Regions from separate parts of the Methylosinus sp. sav-2 genome, predicted to be linked through region 3. Evidence: predicted binding sites of a transcription regulator. Region 3 holds the regulator's gene; each other region holds the start of a gene.
The links. Region 3 encodes PhoB, which activates phosphate uptake and scavenging genes when phosphate is short. Its sites were predicted from a motif close to TGTCATNNANCTGTCAT; they were not measured.

Region 1 (7,522 bases), on a different contig from region 3:
CCGCTCCTGTGCGAATAGGCCGCGCGCGGCCGCTGCCGACCTTTATGGTCAGTTCAGCAGCGGTTTTCCATTCGCATCCTTCACATTGGCCGCCCAGCTCTTGCGAATCAGCGTCACCACGGAGGCTGGCATGGGCTCGAAATCCAGCTCCTCGGCCGCCGCGGCGCCCTTGGAGAAAGCCCAGTCGAAGAATTTCAGCGCTTCCAGCGCCGCGGCCGCATCCTGCGGCTGCTTCGGCAGCAGAATGAAGGTCGCCGCCGCGATCGGCCAGGAGCCCGCGCCCGGCTGCTCGGTCAGCAGATGGAAAAAGCCCGGCGCGCCGGCCCAATCGGCATTGGCGGCGGCGGCCTCGAAGCTCTCCTTGCCCGGCGCGACGATCTTGCCGTCGCGATTCACCAGGCTGACGGCGGCGAGCTTATTCTGCTTGGCGTAGGCGAATTCGACATAGCCGATCGCGCCTTTGGCGGTGGCGACATTATTGGCGACGCCCTCATTGCCCTTGGCGCCGAGGCCGAGCGGCCATTCCACAGCCACGTTCTCGCCCACCTTCGCCTTCCAATCGGCGGAGACGCGGGAGAGATAGTGGGTGAAGCAGAAAGTCGTGCCCGATCCGTCCGAGCGGTGCACGACGACGATCGACGTCGCCGGCAGAGCGATCTTCGGGTTCAGCGCGTGGATCGCCGGATCGTTCCAGAGCTTGATTTCGCCGATAAAAATGCGCGCGAGCGTGGTCCCGTCGAGGACCAGCTCATTGGAGCCGACCCCGTCCAGATTGACGACGGGGGTGACGCCGCCCACCACTTGCGGCCATTGGATGAGCCCGGCTGCGTCGAGCTCCTTGGCGCTCAGCGGCTGGTCCGAGGCGCCGAAAGTGACTGTCCGCGCCTTGATCTGGCGGATGCCGCCGCCCGAGCCGATCGATTGATAATTGACGCGATTGCCGGTTTCTTTCGAATAGCTCTGCGCCCATTTGGCGTAGATGGGCAGGGGAAAAGTCGCGCCGGCGCCGGAAATATCGAGGGCGCGCGCGCTCCCCACTGAAAGGATCGCCGCCAGAGCGGCGTGAAGAATGAGCCTCGAGGCTTTGGAAATCATGCGGCCGTCCCTTGGAATTTCGACGCGTGGCTCTTGTCCACGAGAGCTGGAAGCCAATGGTTTCAGCTCTCTGCGGCGCGCCTTGGCGGCGCGACGGCTGTCGTTTTTCTGTCACATGCCTCCTTTTCTACGACTTCGCGCCAAAAGCAAAGCCCACGCAGCGGAAGTGGCGCGCCCGACTGGACATTGCGCTGTCTTGACGCAATAAGGGGCCACGCAAACATTCTTGGACGCTTCCGACATGTCCTACATCATTCGCTTCTTCACTTGGTGGAACCGGGCGACGCTCAGCACGGGCCTGTGGACGCTGCTCTATGGCGAGCGCGTCGGGACGGATGAGTTCGGCAATGTCTATTACCGCCGCCGCGGCGGCAAGAAGGACAAGGCGCTCGGCTTCGAGCGCCGCTGGGTCATCTATAAGGGCTATGCCGAGGGCTCGGCGACGCCGCCCGGCTGGTACGGCTGGCTGCACCACACGGTCGACACGCCGCCGACGCAGGAGAAATACGAGCCGAAGGAATGGGAGCTGACCTATCGCCCCAATCTGACCGGCACCTCCGCCGCCTATCATCCGCCGGGCTCGATCCTGGCCGAGGGCCGCCGCGCTCCCGCCGGCGGCGACTATCAGGCCTGGACCCCCGAGGCTTGAGGCGAGACGGTCGCGGCCCTGTCCGCGACCATCGATCCGCCACGCTCTTCCTATTCAACGACGGCGCATGAGGCGCGGGCGGCTGGCCCGAGCCAGAGATCGGAAACGAGAGCCGATATGATCTCCCGCTGCTTCCGCCTGCGTTTCGCTCTTTCGGGAGCCGCCTTCCTCGTCGGCCTCGGCGCGGCGGCCGCGGATCCCATACGCAATCCCACCGCCATTTTCGCCGGGCTCGACAAGACGACAGGCCGGATCATCAATTTCGACGTCGCCATAGACGAGACCGTGCAATTCGGCTCGCTTCAGGTGACGCCGCGCGTCTGCAACACGCGTCCGCAGACCGAGGCTCCGCAGACCACGAGCTTCGTCGAGGTCGACGAGCAGGACACGGGGAAGAACGACGCCAAGCGGATTTTCTCCGGCTGGATGTTCGCAGCGAGCCCAGGCCTGCATGGCGTCGAGCACCCGGTCTATGACGTTTGGCTGGTCGATTGCCGCGGCGGCAAGGAGATCGTTCAGGCGCCGGCGGCCGATCCTGCGGCGGCGGCCACTGCCGTCCCTGCGCCGGAGAAGAAGCGCTCCCGCTCTCGCAAGGTCGAGCCGGTCGCGCCCGTTCCGGTCGAGGCCGCGCCGATCGGCCCGCGCGATTCGGTTCCGCCAGAGGCCGCGAAGGCCCCGGAGAGCGCCGAGCCAGCGGCCGCGGCTCCGGCCGAAAAGCCCAAGAAGAAGAAAAAGAAGCAGCCCGCGCAGGAGCCGGCGCCCGCTACGGCGCCTTCGCCTTTTCCGTTCTGAGCTGTGGCTCCGGCCGCAGAATCGCGACGATCTCGCGGCCGGGAACGGGCGCGTCGTCCGGCCAGGCGGCGAAACGGGCAGGGACCGACAAAGACTGCTCCAGCAGAGCATGATAGGCGTCGCGGCTGACCTCTATCGCGCCGAGCGAGGCGAGATGCGTGGTCATGAATTGCGTGTCGAGCAGGCGGAAGCCGCCTTTGACGAGCCGCGCGACGAGGTGCGCCAGCGCCACTTTGGAGGCGTCGGTCTCGAGGTGGAACATGCTCTCGCCGAAAAAGGCGGCGCGCATAGAGACGCCATAGAGGCCGCCGACCAGTCTTCCATCCCGCCAGCATTCGACCGTATGGGCGAAGCCCATGTCGAACAGCTTGCGATAGAGCCGCTTGATCTCGGAATTGATCCAAGTGTTCTCGCGCTTGGGCGCGGAGGCCGCGCAAGCCGCGATCACGGCGTCGAAATCCGTATCGACCCGCACCTCGAAACGATCCGATCGGATCGTCTTGGCGAGCGAATGTGAGACCTTGAACGCATCCAGCGGGAAAATGGCGCGCTCCTGGGGGTCGACCCAGAAGAGCTGCTCCTCTTCGGCGCTTTCCGCCATTGGGAAAAGGCCGATCGAATAGGCCCGCAGCAAAATCTGCGGCGTGATGGCGTAATCTGCGGAGGAAGGGCGCGACATTTCGCAGATTGTAGCGCAATGCGCGCCGGAATCGAGAGCGTTCGTCGCCCGGGCGTGGCTCGAGCCGCCGAAAGGGTGAACGGGGCGGGGCGCGCCGAGCGAGACTAGGTGGAAACACGTTCTACAGAGCGCCTTCGGCGCTCGGGAGGGGAGAGCAGCTCCTCGCGTCTCACCCCACCCCGGCTCGATATCGCCGGCCGACCCTCCCCCTGAAGGGGAGGGTAGAATGGCCGCTCAGCCTTCGCCGATCACCTCGAGGAAGCTATGCGCGTCCTCCTTGCGCTCGAAGACATGCGGGGCGATGCCGCGCTTGCTCAGCGCTTCCTTGAGCTTCAAGCGCAGGAAGGCGCTGGTCGTGTAGCGCGTCGTCGTCACATAATAATTCTCGAGCATATATTGGATCATCTCCGCATAGTAATCGTAGAGATGCTCGCTGATGCGGAAGTTGTCGAGATTGACGACCTGATTGACGCGCTTGCCGATCTTCTGGCAGGCGTCGATCAGCATCTTGCGCAGATCGTCGATGTCGCGCTTGGAGCGCGCGCTCCAGCCCTCGAGATTGAGGAACTGAATATTGCGATCGGCGTCATAGCTCACGCGATCCTGCAGATCGAGATTGAGCAGATCGGAGATCAGGCCCATCGGCTCGTCGACGAAGATGCGCTTGTCCATCAAGATCGGATGCTTGACGATGGGCTTGAAGTCCATATGCGGAAGAATATCCCGCTCTATGTCTATGCCCGGCGCGATCTCGATCAGCTCGAGACCCTCCTTCGTCAGCTGGAAGACGCAGCGCTCGGTGACATAGATCACCGGCTGCTCGCGCTTTTGCGCATATTTGCCGCTGAACGTCACCTGTTCGACGAATTTCAGGAATTTGCGGGCGCGGCCCTCTTTGAGGATTTTCACCTCGCCGTCCTGAATCGCAATGTCGAGCCCGCCGGCGGTGAATGTGCCAGCGAAGACGACGCTGCGCGCGTTCTGGCTGATGTTGATGAAGCCGCCGCAGCCGTTGAGGCGTCCGCCGAAGCGGCTGGTGTTCACATTGCCCTGCTCGTCGCATTCGGCCATGCCGAGGCAGGTCATGTCGAGACCGCCGCCGTCATAGAAGTCGAATTGCGTGTTCTGATCGATGATCGAATCGGCGTTGGTGGCGGAGCCGAAGGAGGAGCCCGAGGCGAGCACGCCGCCGATGGCGCCGGCTTCCGTCGTCAAAGTGATGAAGGGGGTGAGCTTCTCTTCATTGGCGACGGCGGCTATGCCCTCCGGCGCGCCGACGCCGAGATTGACGACGCCGTTGGGGGGCAGCTCGAAGGCGGCGCGGCGCGCGATGATCTTGCGCGCGTCGAGCGTCATTTTCGCCATGCTCTCGACCGGAACGCGAATCTCGCCGGCCAGCGCCGGATTATAGATGATCCCGTAATTCATACGGTGCAGCTCGGGCTGATCGGCGACGACCACGCAATCCACCAGAATGCCCGGAACCTTCACGTCCTTGGGCCGGATGGAGCCGGCCTCGACGATGCGCTCGACCTGCGCGATGACGATGCCGCCATTATTATGCGCGGCCATCGCCTGGGCGAGCACGTCGAGCGTCAGCGCCTCCTTCTCCATGCTGATATTGCCGGAGGGGTCGGCGCTGGTGCCGCGGATGAAGGCCACGTCGATCTTCGTCGCCGTATAGAACAGCCATTCCTCGTCGTCGATGACGACATGCTTGACGATCTCTTCCGTCGTCACTTCGTTGACGCGGCCGCCGCCGAAGCGCGGATCGACATAAGTATAGAGGCCGACCTTGGAGAAGAGGCCGGGCTGACCGGCGGCGCAGGCGCGATAGAGCTGCGAGATGACGCCTTGCGGCAGATTATAGCCGAGAATCTTGTTCTCCGCGGCGGCCTGAGCGACCTTGGGCATGCGGCCGAAATTGCCGGCGATGACCCGGCGCAGCAGGCCTTCATGATGCAGGCGGCCGGTGCCGAGCCCTTTGCTGTCGCCGGCGCCGGCGGTCATGATGAGCGTGAGGCCGCTCGGTCCGCCGGTCTCGACGAAGCGCTTCTCCAGCGCGGCGTGCAACGCCTCGGGAATGCAGCTCTGGACGAAGCCGGTGGTGGTCAGAACGTCATTTTCGCTGATGAGCGCAATCGCTTCGTCGGCTGTAATGACCTTGTTGTTCTTGTTGTTCATTTCCCTCGAGTTTCCTCCTCGCCGCCCGGCAGGGCGAAGGCTGCGGGCGTTGTCATTCCCGCGTTCCGCAATAGAAGGGCGCCGGGTTCGAACTGCCCTCGACACTAGAGTTTGCGACAGGGTTTCGCAATAGCGCCAGGAAATCGCCGCAGAGCCGCGAAGGCCCAAAACGCCTCGTTCGGCTGCGGCTCCGCGTCGCAGCTCGGCGAGCGCGCTGCGGCGCCGCGAGGGCGAGAGTCGGCGCTCAAATGCATATTTATCTTATAGGCTTTAGCGACTATGCTGCGCTCATGGTCGGCGAGACGCGGCCGAACTGCGATATTTTCCGACGGCGTCCATAGAGCAAACCATGACCAAGCTCAGATTTCTCCTCGCGGGCGCCGCAGCGGCGGCGGTTCTCGGCCAGACCCTGCCCATTGGCGCGGAGCCAGAAAAGAGTTTCGTCTACAAGCCCGCCGACGAGGTTCAATTCAAGAGCCCGCTCGGCATCGGCCCCGCCCAGGCGGTGCTGTTCGGCGATCCGTCGAAGCCCGGCGTCTATGTGGTGCGCGTGCGCTTCCCGCCTGGACATCATTCCAATCCGCATTTCCATTCGAAGGATCGCCATGCGGTGGTGGTCTCGGGCACATGGTGGAACGGCGTCGGCGAGGAGCTGGATTTCAAGAAGGCGCGGCCGGTGACGGCGGGCTCCTATGTGCTGCATCCGGCCGGCGGCGTGCATTGGGACGGCGCGGGCGAGGAGGAGGTCGTCATTCAGATCACCGGCGAAGGGCCGGTGGAAACGACGTCGGTCGGGGCGCCGGGCGCGCCGCAGGGCTATTGGCCGAAGCCGAAGTGAGAGCGGCCCATCTCCAGTGACGCGATGGCGCGCGGCTCCATCGCGCCCATGGCGTGGGCGGCCGCGTCCGAAAGCGCCGCGACCGCCATCAGCAGAGCCCCGGCGAGCGCGGCCGATGCGAGAAAGCGTTGCGCCGGGGGCAGCGGCTCGTCGGCGGCCGGCCGCGGGGCCACGACAACGAGCCGGCGCGGCGCCATTATGCGCGGCGCGGCGGCGTCCGCGCTCTCCGATCGCAGCACGCGCAGCGAGGCGCGGAGTTCTTCCCGGCGCGTTTCGTCTCTCATGCGAGCGTCCGATCCCATCTGATCCCTCACGCGGAAATGCGTTCGTCCGATGAAGCGATCGCCCGAGGCTCGGGCGTCGCCTCCCGCCGCTGGGGCGCGCGCAGCCGGGCGAAGATCGGCGGCGGCGCGAATTCCTCGGGGACGCCGCAGAGCCCTGCTTGCGTGAACCAGGCGCCGAGACGCGGCCAGGCGCTGGCGAGCGCAAAGGGAAATGCGGCGACATAGCCGAAGGTCAGCGGCGCCGACCACAAGGCCAGAGAAGGCGCGGAAAATCCGGCGATGGCGAGAACCAGAGCGCCGAAAGCGAATGCCGGCCAGAGCGCGCGCGCCGTCTCCCACGCGCCGAGGCTATGCGCGTCGCGGCTCTGTCCGCTCCAGCCCGTCTCGCCCTCGAAGGGAAGGCGCGCGAGCAGCACAGTGACGCCGAATGTCGTGACGGCGCCGATGATGAAGGAGAAGACAATCTCGAGCGCCGCGCCGAGCAGCAAGCGGACGGCGCCGCCATAGCGGCGCACGCCGCCCGGCGTCAGCGCAATATCCGCATAGCCGGCGAGCTTGGGCGCGAGATAAAAGCCGAGAAACAGAAGATAGAGCGCCGCCGCCGAGCCAGACGGAAAGCGCGACACATCCTCGACCAGCGGCAGCAGCGCGCCGAGCAATATGATCGCCGTCCAGGCCGGCGCGCCGATGAACATGCTGATCGCCCAGATGAGCTGAAAGCGGCTCATCGGCAGCAGTCCCGGCAGAGAGAGCAACTCCCAATACTGCATGTTCCCGCGGCACCAGCGCAGGTCGCGGCGCATGAATTCCAGCAGCGTCGGCGGATTTTCCTCATAGCTTCCGCTCTCCACCGGCAGCACGCGCACCTCATAGCCCGCGCGCCGCATCAGCGCCGCCTCGATCTGATCATGCGAGAGAATATGCCTCTCGCCGGAAAGACGCGGTAGATCGCAATATGCCGCGAAAGGCGCGATGCGCACCAGCGCATTATGTCCCCAGAA
Region 2 (7,522 bases), on a different contig from region 3:
CGCTGCTGCGCCGAGGGCGTTTTTCCGTCTATGATCGCGGCCATGCCGAGGGCTGGCGCGTCGATGGCCCGGTCGAGACGCTCGCGGGCAAAATCACCCATGACGATCGCAAATCCACGGCGCGCTTCGTCGCCTCGCAAATCCGCTATATGTCGCGCGAGGTGGAGCGGCTCGACGCGGACGAGCCGCCTTCGCTGATCCGCCGTCTGCGCAACCTTCCGCCGCTGGCGCCGATCGTCGTCTTCCTCTACGCCTATTTCGCCAAGGGCCTGTTTCTCGACGGCCGCGCCGGCCTCTATTACGCGCTGCAGCGGCTCGTCGCGGAGTCGATCCTCGCATTGATGGCGTTGGAGAAGCGGCTGACTTCTACGACGAAGATCGCGCCAACGCCGCAGAAGGCCGAGCGAGAGGAAGTCCGGTAGCGCCGCCTCAGATCGATCGCCCCGGCGCCAGCGTCGGCGATTTCGCTCGGCCCTGCGGCCGCAGGCCGACCGTCTCCGCCCTTCCGCGCGCGCCTTCGAACTCGCGGCGATACCAGCCGGTGGCGTGATCGACCGCGGCCCGATTCAGTCTTTCCCCGGTGAAGGCGATGGCGAGCGTGCCGAAGACGATGGCCAGATCGAGCCGCCACGAGGCGTGGCGAATATACCAGACATCGAGCGCGTTCTTCTCCTCGGGCGTGACCAGCGTTCCGCCCTTGATCTGCGCCCATCCGGTGACGCCCGGCCGCACGCTGAGCCGCCGCCGCGGATCGGCCGGCTGATCCACCGGCAGCAGAGGGCGCGGGCCGATCAACGACATATGGCCGATGATCACATTGTAGAGCTGCGGAATCTCGTCCAGCCGGGCGGCGCGAATGGCGCGGCCGATCCTCGACAAGCGGCGCTCCTTGGGCACGCGGCGGCCATGGCGGTCGAAGGGCGGCCGAAAGGTGCGGAACTTATAGACGAAGAAGCGCTCGCCATTGCGTCCCACCCGCTGCTGCCAGAAAACGATGGGCGCGCCGACGTCGATGAGGATGGCGCAAGCCACGATCAGCGCCGTCGGCACGGCGAAGACGAGCAGCAGGCTCGTCGCCAGAAGATCGATCACGCGCTTGGAGCCGAAATAATCCGGCGTGTCGAAACGCCCATCCGGCGGCCCTCCGAGCGGCGTCTCCGGCCGCGCCTGCCGCGGGGCGAGATTGAGCGCTTCCGCAATGGGGACGCAATCGCGGCCGCGCGCGTCGCATTGCGCGGCGACATCCTTCAGCAGCTCGGCCGGCAAGGCCTCCTTATCATCGGCGAGCCACACTTCGTCGATCTCGACGCCATGCTCGGCATATTCGTCGAGCACCGCGCCAATGTCCTGCGGTAGAGCGACGATCGAGACGCCGCCGACCTTGCGCCCCACGAAGGAAGGCCGCGCGTCCAACGCGGCGACGATCTGCGTCGTCCGCGGCAGCTGATAGTCGATGAGCTTGATCGCCACAGAGGCGAAGCGATCGACGCCGATCAGGATCACGCGCCGCAACGCCACCGACGGATCGGCGATGTCGGTCTCGAGCTCCCTGCGCCAGACCTCCCGGTGATGCAGGCGCGTCATCCCCCGGATCGCGATGAGGCCGGCGGCGAGCACGAGGACATAGATCAGCGGCGTGGAGCGCGGCACGCCCTCGAGCCGCGTGAGCGTGAACAGAACGACGCTGCTCGAGGCGACCGCGCAGGCCGAGGCGACGCAGACATCGACAGCGTCGCGCAGCGAGAAAAACTGCCCCATGCGGTCGCTGAGGCGGAAACCCCACATGACCAGCAGCGTGCAGGCGATGGATAGGAAGGCGTAGCGATAAGGCGCGGGCAGGTCGTGCGCGAGATCGCCGGCCTCGAGCAGCTGAGGGTCGCGCAGGGCGAGGGCGATGAAAGGCGCAGCCGTCGCCCAGCCGATGTCGGCCAGCTGGAGACGAAAGGCAATTCGATCCCTAGATGCCGGCGACGCTACCCTCATATTGAAAATATTCCCAGCGCAAACAGTGATTTACCACTAAAAGCGGGATGCTCGATCTTGAGCATAGGCGAGATAATATGTCAACAATGGGGCTCGCTCGATTCCGCGCGCGCATAAAAGCGCGACGAAACGCGGCCTCTCGCGATTTCGTCGGCGGGCGATATGCTCTAGACTTGCGATCCGTCACGTCAAAACTCGGGGCGCGACGGGGACCGGGCCAGTGAGATGACGATTTCGAGATTGACGCAATTTCAGGCTTTGCAGACCGGGCTTCCGACCGTCCTTCCTCCCAATTTGCGCATCTATGCGGTCGGCGACATTCACGGCCGCGCCGATCTGCTCGACACGCTCGCGCGGCGGATCGAGGCGGAGCTCGACACTGCGCCGGCGGAGACGCTGACGATCTTCCTCGGCGACTATGTCGATCGCGGGCTGCAATCCTCGACCGTGGTCGAATGGCTGAGCCGACGCGATTTTCCGACGCCCTTCATCGCGCTGCGCGGCAATCACGAGGAGATATTTCTGCGCTTCCTCGAGGACGAATCCGTGCTCGAGGGCTGGCGCAAGTTCGGAGGCGTGGAGACGCTGCATTCCTATGGGGTGGACGTCTCCTCCGTCATGCGCGGCCGCAATTACGAGGAGGCGCGCCGCGCGCTGACGGCGCGGCTTCCGGATCACCATCTGCAATTCATGCTGGAGACGACGCTGACGGCGAACTTCGGAGATTATTTCTTCTGCCATGCGGGCGTGAAGCCCGGCGTGCCGCTCGCCCAGCAGAAGGCCGAAGATCTGCTCTGGATCCGCGAGGAGTTTCTGAGCTTCGAGGGCGGATGGGGGAAAGTGATCGTCCACGGCCATACGCCCGTCTCCGAGCCGGACATTCAGCCCAATCGCATCAATGTCGACACGGGAGCTTTCGCGACCTCGGTGCTCACCGCTCTCGTGCTCGAGGGCGACAGCCGCCGCATGCTGTTCGCGGACCGCTTCTGACCGCGCCGCGAGCGATGCGCGAGCGCTCGACGACGGCGTTCTGGCTCGACGCGCGCAGCCGCAAGCTCCGCGCCGCTGCGCAATTCCTCCGCCGGCGCTGGCCGCCGCTGCTCGGCGCGACAATGCTCGCCCTGCTCGCCGGCGCGGCCTTCCTGGTCATGGCGACGCCGCGCTACACCGCCTCCGCGCAATTGCTGATCGAGATGCGGCCGGATCGTTCGATCGGCGCCGATGCGATCTTGGCGCATGCGCCGATCAACCGGCAGACGATGAAGAGCGACATAGCGGTCATAAGATCGGCGGCGCTGCTGCGGCGCGTCGTGGAGCGGGAAAGGCTGGCCGACGATCTCGAATTCGGCGCCGCGGCGCTCGACCGCTTGCGGAATGCTCTCTCCGTCGCCCAGCTGCGCTACTCGCCGGTGATAAAGATCGTCGTCACCTCGACCGATCCGGCGAAAGCGGCGCGTCTCGCCGACGCGATCGCCGACGCTTTCGTGGTCGACAGGCTGGACACGCGGCTCGAGGCGGCGCGGCGCGCCTCCGCTTGGCTCGCCGAGCGGCTCGTGGCGCTGCAACGGCAATCGCGCGCATCCGAGGAGGCGCTGGCGCAGTTTCGCGCCGCCGCCGGCCCTTCCGCGCCGGCGAAGCAGCAGACCGCCATTGCGCAGCGCGCGGCCGTGGCGCGGGCGGAGACGGCGGAGCGCAAGGCCCGGCTCGAGCTGCTGCAGCGGATCGAGAGCCGTGGCGGCGCCGCCGCCGAGCTGCCGGGCCTCGGCGGAGCGCTCGACGAGCTTCGCCAGCGCGCCGACCAGCTCTCCCGCCGCGAGGCGGAGCTGCGCGCCCGCTACACGGCGGCGCATCCCTCCGTGATCGCGCTGCGCGCCGAGATCGCCGACACCGCCCGCGCCACGGACGCCGAGCGGCGCCGCCTCGCGGCCGGCGTGCGCCAGGAGCTGGAGCTCGCAGAAAAAAACAGCGAGGCCGCGGATACGGCGCTTCGCGAGATTTCCGAGTCCGAGGATCGCGGCAAGGAGCGGCTCGCCCGGCTCAACGAGCTGGAGCGCGCCGCCGCGGCCGATCGCAAGCTTCTCGATGAGACGATGCGCCGCGCGCGCCTAGTCGAGCAGCAAGCCAAATTCGAGCCGCGCGACGCACGAATCATATCGCCTGCGCTCACGCCGAACGCCCCGTCCTGGCCCGACGCCGAGCAGACGCTGCTGATCGCGCTGGCGCTCGGCGCCCTCTTCGGGCTCGGCGTCGCCTATGCCTGCGAATTGGCGGACACGGGCTTCACGACGATGGCGCAGATCGAGACGACGCTCGGTCTGCCTCTGCTCGGCTCCATTCCCAAAATCGCCTCGAGCGCCCCCGCCCTCGTCGATCTCGTGCGCGCAAAACCTCTGTCGCGCGCCAGCGAGGGGCTCCGCGCGCTGCGCAGCGCCATCGCCATGAGCGATGTGGACGATCCCCCCAAGCTGATTCAGCTCGCCTCCGCCGTCCCCGGCGAAGGAACGACGACGATCGCCGCGGCGATCGCCGCCTCCGCCGCGCAATCGGGCCTGCGCACGCTGCTGATCGACGCCGATCTGCGCCGCCGCGCCGCATCCAAGCTCTTCCTCGCCGAGGAGAGGCCCGGCCTCGTCGATCTGCTCATCGGCTCCGCGAGCCCGGGAGCCGCGATCTTCTTCGAAGAGAAGCGGGGACTATGGGTTCTTCCGGCCGGCGGCGAGATACAGGCGCCCGCCGATCTGCTCGCCTCCGAGAAGATGAAAACGCTCATGGCCGCGGTGCGCGGGAGCTTCGATCTCGTCATCGTCGACACGCCGCCGATCGGCCCCGTCGTCGATCCGATTCTCATCGCCGGACTCGTCGATAAGACTGTCGTCGTCATTCGCTGGGCGGCGACGCCGCGCGAAACCGTCGCTCATGCGATCGAGCGGCTTCCCGATCGCGGCAGAATAGCGGGCGTCGCGCTCAATCTGGTGATCGAGGCGAAGGCGCGCAAATATGGCCCCTACGCCTATTCGCCCTATGCGGGCGGAGGCGCCTTCGACGCCTATCACGCCGAGTGAGACGCGCCGGCGGACGAGCTCACCCGCGGCGCGGCTTTCCGTCAGACCTCGCCGTCAGGCCTCGGCGGCGGCCTTGCGCAGCGGCGCGCCGCGCTTCTTCGCGGCGGAAACGGTCTTCGCCGCCGGCTTGCGGCCGAGGCCGAGCGATTTGGCCAGAGCCGAGCGCTGCGCAGCGTAATTGGGCGCGACGATCGGATAATCGCTCTTTAGATCGAATGCGGCGCGATAATCATCCGGCGTCAGCTTGTGCTCGGCCTGAAGATGACGCTTCAAGGATTTGAACGGCTCACCACAACAAAGGCAAGTAATCGCATCCGCTGTGACGGATTTCTTCACCGGAACGGCAGGCCGCCACTGCTTGGCCTCGCCGTCCGTTGCATTCGACGTCTCGGCGTCGGCGCCGCCGAAGGCTTTTTTCACAGCTGCGATGACAGAAGGAAGGTCGAGAGGCGCAACAGTATTATTCGAAAGATAGGAAGAGAGTATCTGCGCGACGAGCGCTTTGTCTTCGGCTTCGGACATGGCCTTTCCCTCCTCGGTCGAATCTTTTTCTATTGGAGCCGATATCGAATTCGAAGGCAATCAGCGACTTCCCTCGGCGACAGATTCGGCTCGAGTAACAAGCTCAATTTCGATGATATAGGCCGCAGAACGTCGAATTGAAATAGAAAGCCCGCCGAATATCGGCGCGGCGAGGCTAGGCAAGGAACGAGACGTCGCGTGACCGACAAAAAATTTCGCCCGATGCGATTTTCGTCATCGGGCGGCGGAATGGATCGAGCGTAGGGTGGATCAGAATGGTGGGCGCGACAGGGATTGAACCTGTGACCCCTACGATGTCAACGTAGTGCTCTCCCGCTGAGCTACGCGCCCCCGGCGCCGTTCGGATGCTTGCTCCGTCCGGCGCGAGTGAAGCCCGTATAATGGCAGTCGGGCCGAGGCGCAAGCGCCCTTCGACAGTTTCCACGCCCTGTCGCAAAACCCCGGCCCCAGCGTCCCCAAGCGTTAAGATTTCCTTCCGCGAACAGCGGCTTTGGGCGAAATAATTCATTGGCCCGCGACGTCTTCGCCCCTTGCAGGCCTTGGAATTCATGTCACACTGGCGTCGTCCTTCTGTCATCAACCAAAGGAGGCGCCGTATGTCGCTACAGACCCATCTCGTCGAGCTCGAACGCCGCCATCAGGCGCTCAAGAAAGAGATCGATCAGGTTCAGCACCATCCCCGATACGACGATTCGAAGCTCCACGAATTGAAGCGCAAGAAGCTTCAGCTCAAGGACGAGATCAACAAGCTGCGGCAAGGCGTCAGCCTGCACTGAACAGCTTGCGAAAGCGGTCTAGCGTCGAGGCGGAGAGATGCTCTCCGCCTTTTTTGTCGCATAGGGCGCCGCAACGCTCGCTTCGGCCCGCGCGGGCGCCCGGCTTGCTTCGGGGCGTCTCTGGTCGCAGAATCTTCTGCCAAAGCGAGAGCCGAGAACCCCATGCCCCCTTCCCCGCGCTATCGCGCCGAGACCCTCCACGCCACGCTCGGCGACGGCTTCTTCGACCGTGTCGAGCCCGCCCGCTTTCCGCAGCATATTCTGCGCTATCGCAATCAGCGCTGGGCGGCGCGCGTCGGTCTGGATACGCTGACGGAAGAGGAATGGATCGCCCATCTCGGCCGTTTCGAGCCCCTGCCCGGCGGCTTTCCGCAGCCGCTGGCGCTGCGCTATCACGGCCATCAGTTCCGCACCTACAATCCGGACATTGGCGACGGCCGCGGCTTTCTGTTCACGCAATTGCGCGACGCCGCGGACGGCCGACTGCTCGATCTCGGCACAAAAGGCTCCGGTCGCACGCCCTGGTCGCGCCAGGGCGACGGCAAGCTCACGTTGAAAGGCGGCATGCGCGAGATTCTCGCCACGGAGATGCTGGAGGCGCAGGGCGTCGACACCTCCAAGAGCTTCAGCCTGATCGAGACCGGCGAGCCGCTCTATCGCGGCGACGAGCCGTCGCCGACGCGCTCCAGCGTGCTGGTGCGGCTCTCCCATTCCCATATTCGGATCGGCACGTTTCAGCGCCTCGCCCATCTCGACGACCAGGAAGCGCTCGGACGGCTCATCGACTATTGCGTCGCCAATTATTTTCCCGAGCTGGCCGGCGAGCCGTCGGAAAGCCGCGCCGGCGCTTTTCTCGAGCGCGTCGGCGCGCGCGTGGCGCGGCTCGGCGCGCGCTATATGGCCGCGGGCTTCGTCCATGGCGTGCTCAACTCGGACAATATCAACGTCACCGGCGAGAGCTTCGACTATGGGCCGTGGCGCTTCGCGCCGCGCTATGATCCGCAATTCACAGCGGCCTATTTCGACGACAGTGGGCTCTATTCCTTCGGCCGCCAGCCGGGCGCGCTCGGCTGGAATCTCACCCGCCTCGCCGAGACCATTCTGCCGCATGTCGGGCTGCAGCGCGCCGAGCAGATTCTCGGCGGCTATCAGGCCGTC
Region 3 (7,522 bases):
CGCCGCGTCGAGCGCATGCGCGTCGATTTCGTCGCCAACGCCAGCCATGAGCTGCGCACCCCGCTCGCCTCGCTGCTCGGCTTCGTGGAGACGCTGCAAGGCCCGGCCCGCGACGACGCCAAGGCGCGCGACCGCTTTCTCTCCATCATGCGCGATCAGGCGCAGCGCATGTCGCGCCTCGTCGACGATCTGCTCTCCCTCTCGCGCATCGAGCAGCATCTGCATCTGCGCCCGGACACGCCGGTCGATCTCGGCATTCTCGTCGCCCATATCGTCGACACGCTCGCGCCCATGGCGGAGGACGGCGGCATAGAGCTGAAGCTCGACATAGAGGACACGGTCGTCGTGCCGGGCGACCGCGACGAGCTCGCCCGCGTCGCCGAAAACCTCATCGAGAACGCGATCAAATATGGGGCGGGTCCGGTGGAGATCACGCTCTCCCCGCTCGGCGCCTCCGCCGTCTTCTCGGTGCGCGATCACGGCCTCGGCATCCCGCCGGAACATTTGCCGCGCCTCACCGAGCGTTTCTATCGCGTCGACGCCGGCAAGAGCCGCGCCAAGGGCGGCACGGGACTCGGCTTGGCGATCGTCAAGCATATCGTGGCTCGCCACCGCGGCAGGCTCGCCATAGATTCCGCGCCAGGAAAAGGCGCCACTTTCCGCGTATTTTTGCCATTGATCGACCCGGAAAAGCCCGACAGCGCCTGATCCAGCGCAGATTTAGCAAATAGATTCAGTTGGATACTATGTCATGTGACAGTCATCCAGCTGTCGTAAAACCCTCGTCGCGCGCCTCTAGGGTGCGCCTCGCTGGGGCGCTGGACGCGCGCCGACACAGTGAACCTCGAGCTCGAAAGAGACCGAACATGCTTTCCAAAGTTTTCCATCGTGTCGCTCTGGCGACGACCCTGGCCGTCGCCACGGCCGGCGCCGCCCTCGCGATCGACATTTCGGGCGCCGGCGCCACCTTCCCCTATCCGATCTACGCCAAATGGGCGGACAGCTATAAGAAAGAGACCGGCAACGGCCTCAATTACCAGTCGATCGGCTCGGGCGGCGGCATCAAGCAGATCAAGGCGCGCACCGTGACCTTCGGCGCCTCCGACCAGCCGCTGAAGGCCGAGGAGCTGGAGGCCGCCGGCCTCACCCAATGGCCGCAGGTGATCGGCGGCATCGTGCCGGTCGTCAATCTGGACGGCGTCGCCTCCGGCGATCTCGTCCTCGACGGCAAGACGCTCGGCGCCATCTTCCTCGGCGAGATCAAGAGCTGGGACGACGCCGCGATCAAGAAGCTGAACCCGAAGGCCAAGCTTCCCTCGGCCGCGATCGCCGTCGTGCATCGTTCGGACGGATCGGGCACGACCTTCAACTTCACCAATTACCTGTCCAAGGTCAGCGCGGACTGGAAGGCCAAGGTCGGCGAGAACGCCTCGGTCGAATGGCCGGTCGGCATCGGCGCCAAGGGCAATGAGGGCGTCGCCAACAATGTGGCCAACACCAAGGGCGCCATCGGCTATGTCGAATACGCCTACGCCAAGCAGAACAAGCTGACCTACACCAAGCTCGTCAACAAGGACGGCAAGACCGTCGCGCCGACGACGCCGACCTTCCAGGCCGCGGCCTCCAACGCCGATTGGGCCAATGCGCCGGGCTTCTATCAGATCCTCACCGACCAGCCGGGCGCGCAGTCCTGGCCGATCACCGCCGCCACCTTCATTCTGCTGCCCAAGGCGCCGCAGGATACGGCTGCGGCCGGCGAGGCTCTGAAATTCTTCGGTTGGGCCTTCGCCAAGGGCAATAAGGCGGCCGAGGAGCTGGATTACATCCCGCTGCCGACCAATGTCGTGGCTCTGATCAAGAAGAGCTGGACGGCCAATATCAAGGATGCGAGCGGCAAGCCGCTGGCGTCGATCAACTGACGCATCGATGCGCGCCGGCGAGATCATCCTTGGACGAGATCATCCCTGGAGATATCGCCGGCGCCCCTCGACGCGAGGGGCAGAGGTGGCGGAATGGCGCGAGACGAACCGCCCGAGGACGAGCTTTCCCGCTTCTTTTCGACGCGGAACGCCTCGACGCGGTGAGTTCCCTCGAGACCTGCGCTATGACCTCAGATGAAAAATCCGCCTTCGGGAGCGCGCGATGGACGCCGGCTTCAACCGCCAAACGAGAGACAATAGCGTGTCGGACCTAGCAATCGTAGATGCGACGCCCCGCGCCGCCGAAGTCGACCGCGGGAAAGTTCTCGGCCGCATGGCCTTGTTCGACTTCTTCTTTCATAATTTGACCCGCGCCGCCGCGGTGCTCGTCCTTCTGATTCTCGGCGGCGTGATCTTCTCGCTGATCTATGGCTCGCTGCCGGCGATAAAGGCCTTCGGCCTCGGCTTTTTGACGACGGAATCGTGGAATCCCGTCACCGAGAGATTCGGCGCCGTCGCGCCCGTCTACGGCACTCTGGTGACGTCGACCATCGCCATGGTCATCGCCGTGCCGCTGGGCCTCGGCATCGCCATCTTCCTCACCGAGCTCTGCCCCCATGCGCTGCGCCGGCCGATCGGCGTCGCCATCGAGCTGCTCGCGGGCATCCCGTCGATCATCTACGGCATTTGGGGCCTGTTCGTGCTGGCGCCCTTCCTGCAGCAGCATGTGCAGCCGGCGCTGATCTCGCTCACCGCCGACATTCCCGTGCTGTCGAGCCTCTTCGCCGGCCCGCCCTATGGCATCGGCATGCTGACGGCCGGCTTCATTCTGGCGATCATGGTGCTGCCCTTCATCACCTCCATCTCGCGCGACGTGTTCGACACGGTCCCGCCGGTGCTGAAGGAGGCAGCCTCGGGCGTCGGCTGCACGACATGGGAAGTGATGCGCTATGTCGTCATCCCCTACACGCGCGTCGGCGTCATCGGCGGCGTGATGCTCGGCCTCGGCCGCGCTCTCGGCGAGACGATGGCCGTCACCTTCGTCATCGGCAACGCCCATAAGGTGTCGAGCTCGCTGCTCGCGCCCGGCACGACCATCTCGGCGACGATCGCCAATGAATTCACCGAGGCTGTCGGCGACCTCTACACTTCCGCGCTGATCGAGCTCGGCCTCATCCTCTTCGTCATCACCTTCTTCGTGCTGGCGGCGGCGCGCTTCATGCTGATGCGCATCGAGCAGAAATCGGGAGCCTGACCCTTGTCCCTCTATACCTCCCGCCGCCGCACCAATGTGATCGCCACCACGCTGTGCTGGACCGGCACCGTCTTCGGCCTCGCCTGGCTGGTGCTGATCCTCGGCGCGCTGATCTATGAGGGCGCGCGCGGCCTCTCGCCGGCCGTCTTCACCGAGATGACGCCGCCGCCCGGCGCCACCGGCGGCCTGCTCAACGCCATCGCCGGCTCGCTGGTGATGACGACGATCGGCGTGCTGCTCGGCACTCCGCTCGGAATGCTCGCCGGCACCTATATGGCCGAATATGGCCGCTACTCGAAGCTCAGCACCGTGGTGCGCTTCATCAACGACATTCTGCTCAGCGCGCCCTCCATCGTCGTCGGCCTCTTCGTCTATACGGTGGTGGTGGCGCAGGTCGGGCATTTCTCCGGCATAGCGGGCGCTCTGGCGCTGGGCGTGCTGGTGGTGCCGGTCGTCGTGCGCACCACGGAGGACATGCTGCTGCTGGTGCCGCTGCCGCTGCGCGAGGCGGCGACGGCGCTCGGCCTGCCGCGCTCCCATATGCTGATGCGCGTCGCCTATCGCGCGGCGAAATCCGGCATCGTCACCGGCGTGCTGCTGGCCATTGCGCGCGTCTCCGGCGAGACGGCGCCGCTGCTCTTCACCTCGCTCAACAATCAGTTCTGGAGCACGGATCTCAACGCGCCGGTCTCCAGCCTGCCCGTCGTCATCTTCCAATTCGCGCTCTCGCCCTACAAGGACTGGCAGCAGCTCGCCTGGACCGGCGCTCTGCTCGTCACCATCGCCGTCCTTCTGCTCTCCATCACCGCGCGCGCGCTCAGCAGCCAGGGAAAAAACAAATGACCGCCATGCCGGTTGTCGAAGCCACTATTCCGACGAAAGTCTCGGTTCGCGATCTGGATTTCTATTACGGGTCGTCGAAGGCGCTGAAATCGATCTCGCTGCCGCTCTACACCCATAAGGTGACGGCCTTCATCGGCCCGTCCGGCTGCGGCAAATCGACTCTGCTGCGCATATTGAACCGCATGTACGACCTCTATCCCAAGCAGCGCGCCGAGGGCGAGGTGCTGCTCGACGGCGAGAATATCCTCGACCCGCACATCGATCTCAACCTGCTGCGCTCGCGCGTCGGCATGGTGTTCCAGAAGCCGACGCCCTTCCCCATGTCGATCTACGACAATATCGCCTTCGGCATTCGCCTCTACGAGAAGCTCTCGCGCAGCGAGCTCGACGGGCGCGTCGAGGCGGCGCTGCGCGGCGCGGCGCTGTGGGACGAGGTGCGCGACAAGCTGAATTCGAGCGGCCTCGGCCTCTCGGGCGGCCAGCAGCAGCGCCTGTGCATCGCGCGCACCGTCGCCATTCAGCCGGAGGTGATCCTCTTCGACGAGCCCTGCTCGGCGCTGGACCCCATCTCGACCGCGAAGATCGAGGAGCTCATCGACGAAATGTCGGAGCGCTACACGATCGCCATCGTCACCCACAACATGCAGCAGGCGGCGCGCGTCTCCGATTTCACCGCCTTCATGTATCTCGGCGATCTCGTCGAATTCGGCGAGACCAATAATCTCTTCACCGCGCCGCAGAACAAGAAGACGCAGGACTATATCACCGGCCGCTTCGGCTGAGCGCGCATCGCGCACGAGGACATTGAGACCATGAGCGAACATATCGTCAGCTCCTATGACCGCGACCTCGAAGTGCTCGGCCGCAGAATCGCCGAGATGGGAGGCATCGCCGAGAAAATGCTCGCCGAAGCCATGGATGCGCTCGCCAATTTCGACATTGAGCTCGCCCATCGCGTCGTCGCCACCGATCAGCGCCTCGACGCGCTGCAGCGGGAGATAGAGGAGAACGCCATCCTCACCATCGCGCGGCGGCAGCCGCTCGCCATCGATCTGCGCGAATGCATCGCCGCTATGCGCATCGCCGCCGATCTCGAGCGCGTCGGCGATCTCGCCAAGAGCATCGCCAAGCGCACGGTGAAGATCCTCTCCGAGGCGCGCGTGCCGCGCGCCGTCATCGGCCTCAAGACGATGGCGGAAGTCGCCGCCATACAGCTGAAGGACGTGCTCGACGCCTACGCCCAGCGCGATGTCGAGCGCGCCCGCGCCGTGTGGACCAACGACAGCGAGCTCGATGCGCTGGAAGATTCGGTGTTCCGCGATCTCCTCACCTTCATGATGGAGGACCCGCGCAACATCTCCTTCTGCACGCATCTGCTGTTCTGCTCGAAGAACATAGAGCGCATCGGCGATCACACCACCAATGTCGCCGAGACAATCGTCTATCTCGTCACTGGCGAGGCGATGCCGACCGACCGCCCCAAAGGCAAATCGGCGAGCCTTCCCGCCAGCGCGGAACCGGATGAGCCTACGAAATGAATGAAATCCGCGTCGCCGCTCCGCGCGAGGCGCCGCACGACCGCGCGCCGCGCATACTCGTCGTCGAGGACGACGCGGCGCTGGCGCTGCTGCTCGGCTATAATCTCGAGGCCGAGGGCTTTCTCGTCGAGCATATAGAGCGCGGCGACGAGGCGGAGATCCGTCTCTCCGAATCGCAGCCCGATCTCGTTATTCTCGACTGGATGCTGCCCGGCGTCTCCGGCCTCGAGATCTGCCGACGGCTGCGCGCGCGCGACGACACGCGCAGCATGCCGATCATCATGCTCACCGCGCGCGGCGACGAGAATGAGCGCGTGCGCGGCCTCTCCATCGGCGCCGACGATTATGTGGTGAAGCCCTTCTCGCCGCCGGAGCTGATGGCGCGCGTGCATGCGCTGCTGCGCCGCGCGCGGCCGGAGCGCGTGGCGACGCGGCTCGTCGCCGGCGACATAGACCTCGACCGCGAGACGCGCCGCGTGAAGCGCGGCGGGCGCGAGATTCATCTCGGCCCGACGGAGTTCCGTCTGCTGGAATATCTGATGGAAAAACCCGGCCGCGTCTTCTCGCGCGCGCAATTGCTCGACAGCGTGTGGGGGCTCTCGGCGGAGATCGACGAGCGCACCGTCGACGTGCATGTCGGCCGCCTGCGCAAGGCGATTATCCGCGGCCGCGAGAAGGACCCGATCCGCACCGTGCGCGGCACCGGCTATTCCTTCGACGAGACCTTCGGGAGGAATTGAGGGGCGATGCGAGCCTGAAGGCTCGCGGTCCAGGGGGCGCTTTGGATCGCGAGCCTTCAGGCTCGCTTTTGTCTGCACGCGCTCCCTCTGCCCATCGTCATTGCGAGCGCAGCGAAGCAATCCAGAGCCGTGGGGCGGTCCCTGGATCGCGTCGTCGCTACGCTCCTCGCGATGACGGCGGCGGCGGGCTCGACCTATGAACGCCCCGCCAGCTCCGCCGCGCGATAGCCCGACCTTATCGCGCCCTCGATCGTCGCCGGAAGGCCGGTCGCAGTCCAATCGCCGGCGAGGAAGAGATTGCGCCACCCCGTCACAGCGCCGGGGCGGCGCTGCTGCTGCGCCGGCGTCGCGGCGAAAGTGGCGCGCTTTTCCTTGACGATCTGCCATTGCGGCAGCGCCGCCGGCAGGCCCGTGGCGGCGGCTGCCTCGGCCCATATGCGCTCGGCGAGGCTCTCGCGGGACTCGTCCATCAGCCGATCGGCGCCGCTGATCGTCACCGAGAGCCTGTCCTCGAAAGCGAACAGCCATTCGGTGAGCGAGCCGATCATGCCGAGCAGCGCCGGCTGCCCCGGCGGCGGCGCGATCTTGAAATGCGCATTGACGATGCCGCGGAAATCATCCGGCGCGACGAGGCCCGGAACGAGCTCCTGCGCGGCCCAGGGCGGGACGGCGAGCGCGACGCTGTCATTCTCGCCGAGCGCGATTTTCTCGTCGCCGAAATCGAGCGCTGTGGCGCGCTCTTCGGAAAATTCGATTCCCTTCAGCCGCGCGGCGAAACGCGGCGCGGCGCCGCGCGCGGCGAGAGCGTTCAGCGCCGGCTCGATGAACGCCGTCCCGAGCCCGCGCCGCGCGACCAGCGGACGGCAAGCGGCGCCGCCAGCGGCCAGCGTCTCGCGCAGCACGGCGGCGGCGAGCGCGGCGGAGGAGCAGCGCGGCTCCGTATTGAGCGCGGAGAGCAGCACCGGCCCCCACAGCCGCTCATAGAGCACGCCCGAGCAATTCATCGCCTCGCCGATGGTCGCGCCCTTTTTGGCGAGGAGAATGCCGATCGCGCCGAGATAATCCGCAGGCGCCGTGCCGGGCACGCGGCGATCCGCCACGAAAATCCACCAGGGCAGGCGCGAGGCGTTCGGCCTCATGCGCCAGCGCGTTCCGTCGCGCGTGTCCAAAAAGTCGAAGGCGCATTCCTTCGGCCCGACCAGCTCATCCACCGAGCCGATGCGGCGG

Region 1: a site for PhoB is predicted at 1,194-1,210, ahead of pstS (phosphate ABC transporter substrate-binding protein PstS). Genes of this name have one in related genera too.
Region 2: a site for PhoB is predicted at 6,149-6,165, ahead of EDE12_RS12305 (DUF465 domain-containing protein). Genes of this name have one in related genera too.

The regions. Positions count from the first base shown of each region.
Region 1 is NZ_SOEJ01000007.1:44,872-52,393, reverse strand. It holds gene pstS (phosphate ABC transporter substrate-binding protein PstS) at 49-1,095, opposite strand; gene EDE12_RS13200 (NADH:ubiquinone oxidoreductase subunit NDUFA12) at 1,337-1,744, shown strand; gene EDE12_RS13195 (DUF2155 domain-containing protein) at 1,862-2,536, shown strand; gene aat (leucyl/phenylalanyl-tRNA--protein transferase) at 2,508-3,215, opposite strand; gene EDE12_RS13185 (malonate decarboxylase subunit alpha) at 3,450-5,399, opposite strand; gene EDE12_RS13180 (cupin domain-containing protein) at 5,749-6,237, shown strand; gene EDE12_RS13175 (hypothetical protein) at 6,216-6,521, opposite strand; gene mdoH (glucans biosynthesis glucosyltransferase MdoH) at 6,548-7,522, opposite strand, start outside.
Region 2 is NZ_SOEJ01000006.1:70,717-78,238, reverse strand. It holds gene EDE12_RS12335 (glycosyltransferase family 2 protein) at 1-422, shown strand, start outside; gene EDE12_RS12330 (sugar transferase) at 430-1,983, opposite strand; gene EDE12_RS12325 (metallophosphoesterase family protein) at 2,224-2,973, shown strand; gene EDE12_RS12320 (polysaccharide biosynthesis tyrosine autokinase) at 2,988-5,045, shown strand; gene EDE12_RS12315 (MucR family transcriptional regulator) at 5,100-5,567, opposite strand; tRNA gene EDE12_RS12310 (tRNA-Val) at 5,844-5,918, opposite strand; gene EDE12_RS12305 (DUF465 domain-containing protein) at 6,185-6,364, shown strand; gene EDE12_RS12300 (protein adenylyltransferase SelO) at 6,527-7,522, shown strand, end outside.
Region 3 is NZ_SOEJ01000001.1:260,201-267,722, forward strand. It holds gene EDE12_RS01210 (ATP-binding protein) at 1-708, shown strand, start outside; gene pstS (phosphate ABC transporter substrate-binding protein PstS) at 867-1,919, shown strand; gene pstC (phosphate ABC transporter permease subunit PstC) at 2,254-3,174, shown strand; gene pstA (phosphate ABC transporter permease PstA) at 3,178-4,017, shown strand; gene pstB (phosphate ABC transporter ATP-binding protein PstB) at 4,014-4,799, shown strand; gene phoU (phosphate signaling complex protein PhoU) at 4,830-5,555, shown strand; gene phoB (phosphate regulon transcriptional regulator PhoB) at 5,552-6,295, shown strand; gene hpnE (hydroxysqualene dehydroxylase HpnE) at 6,490-7,522, opposite strand, start outside.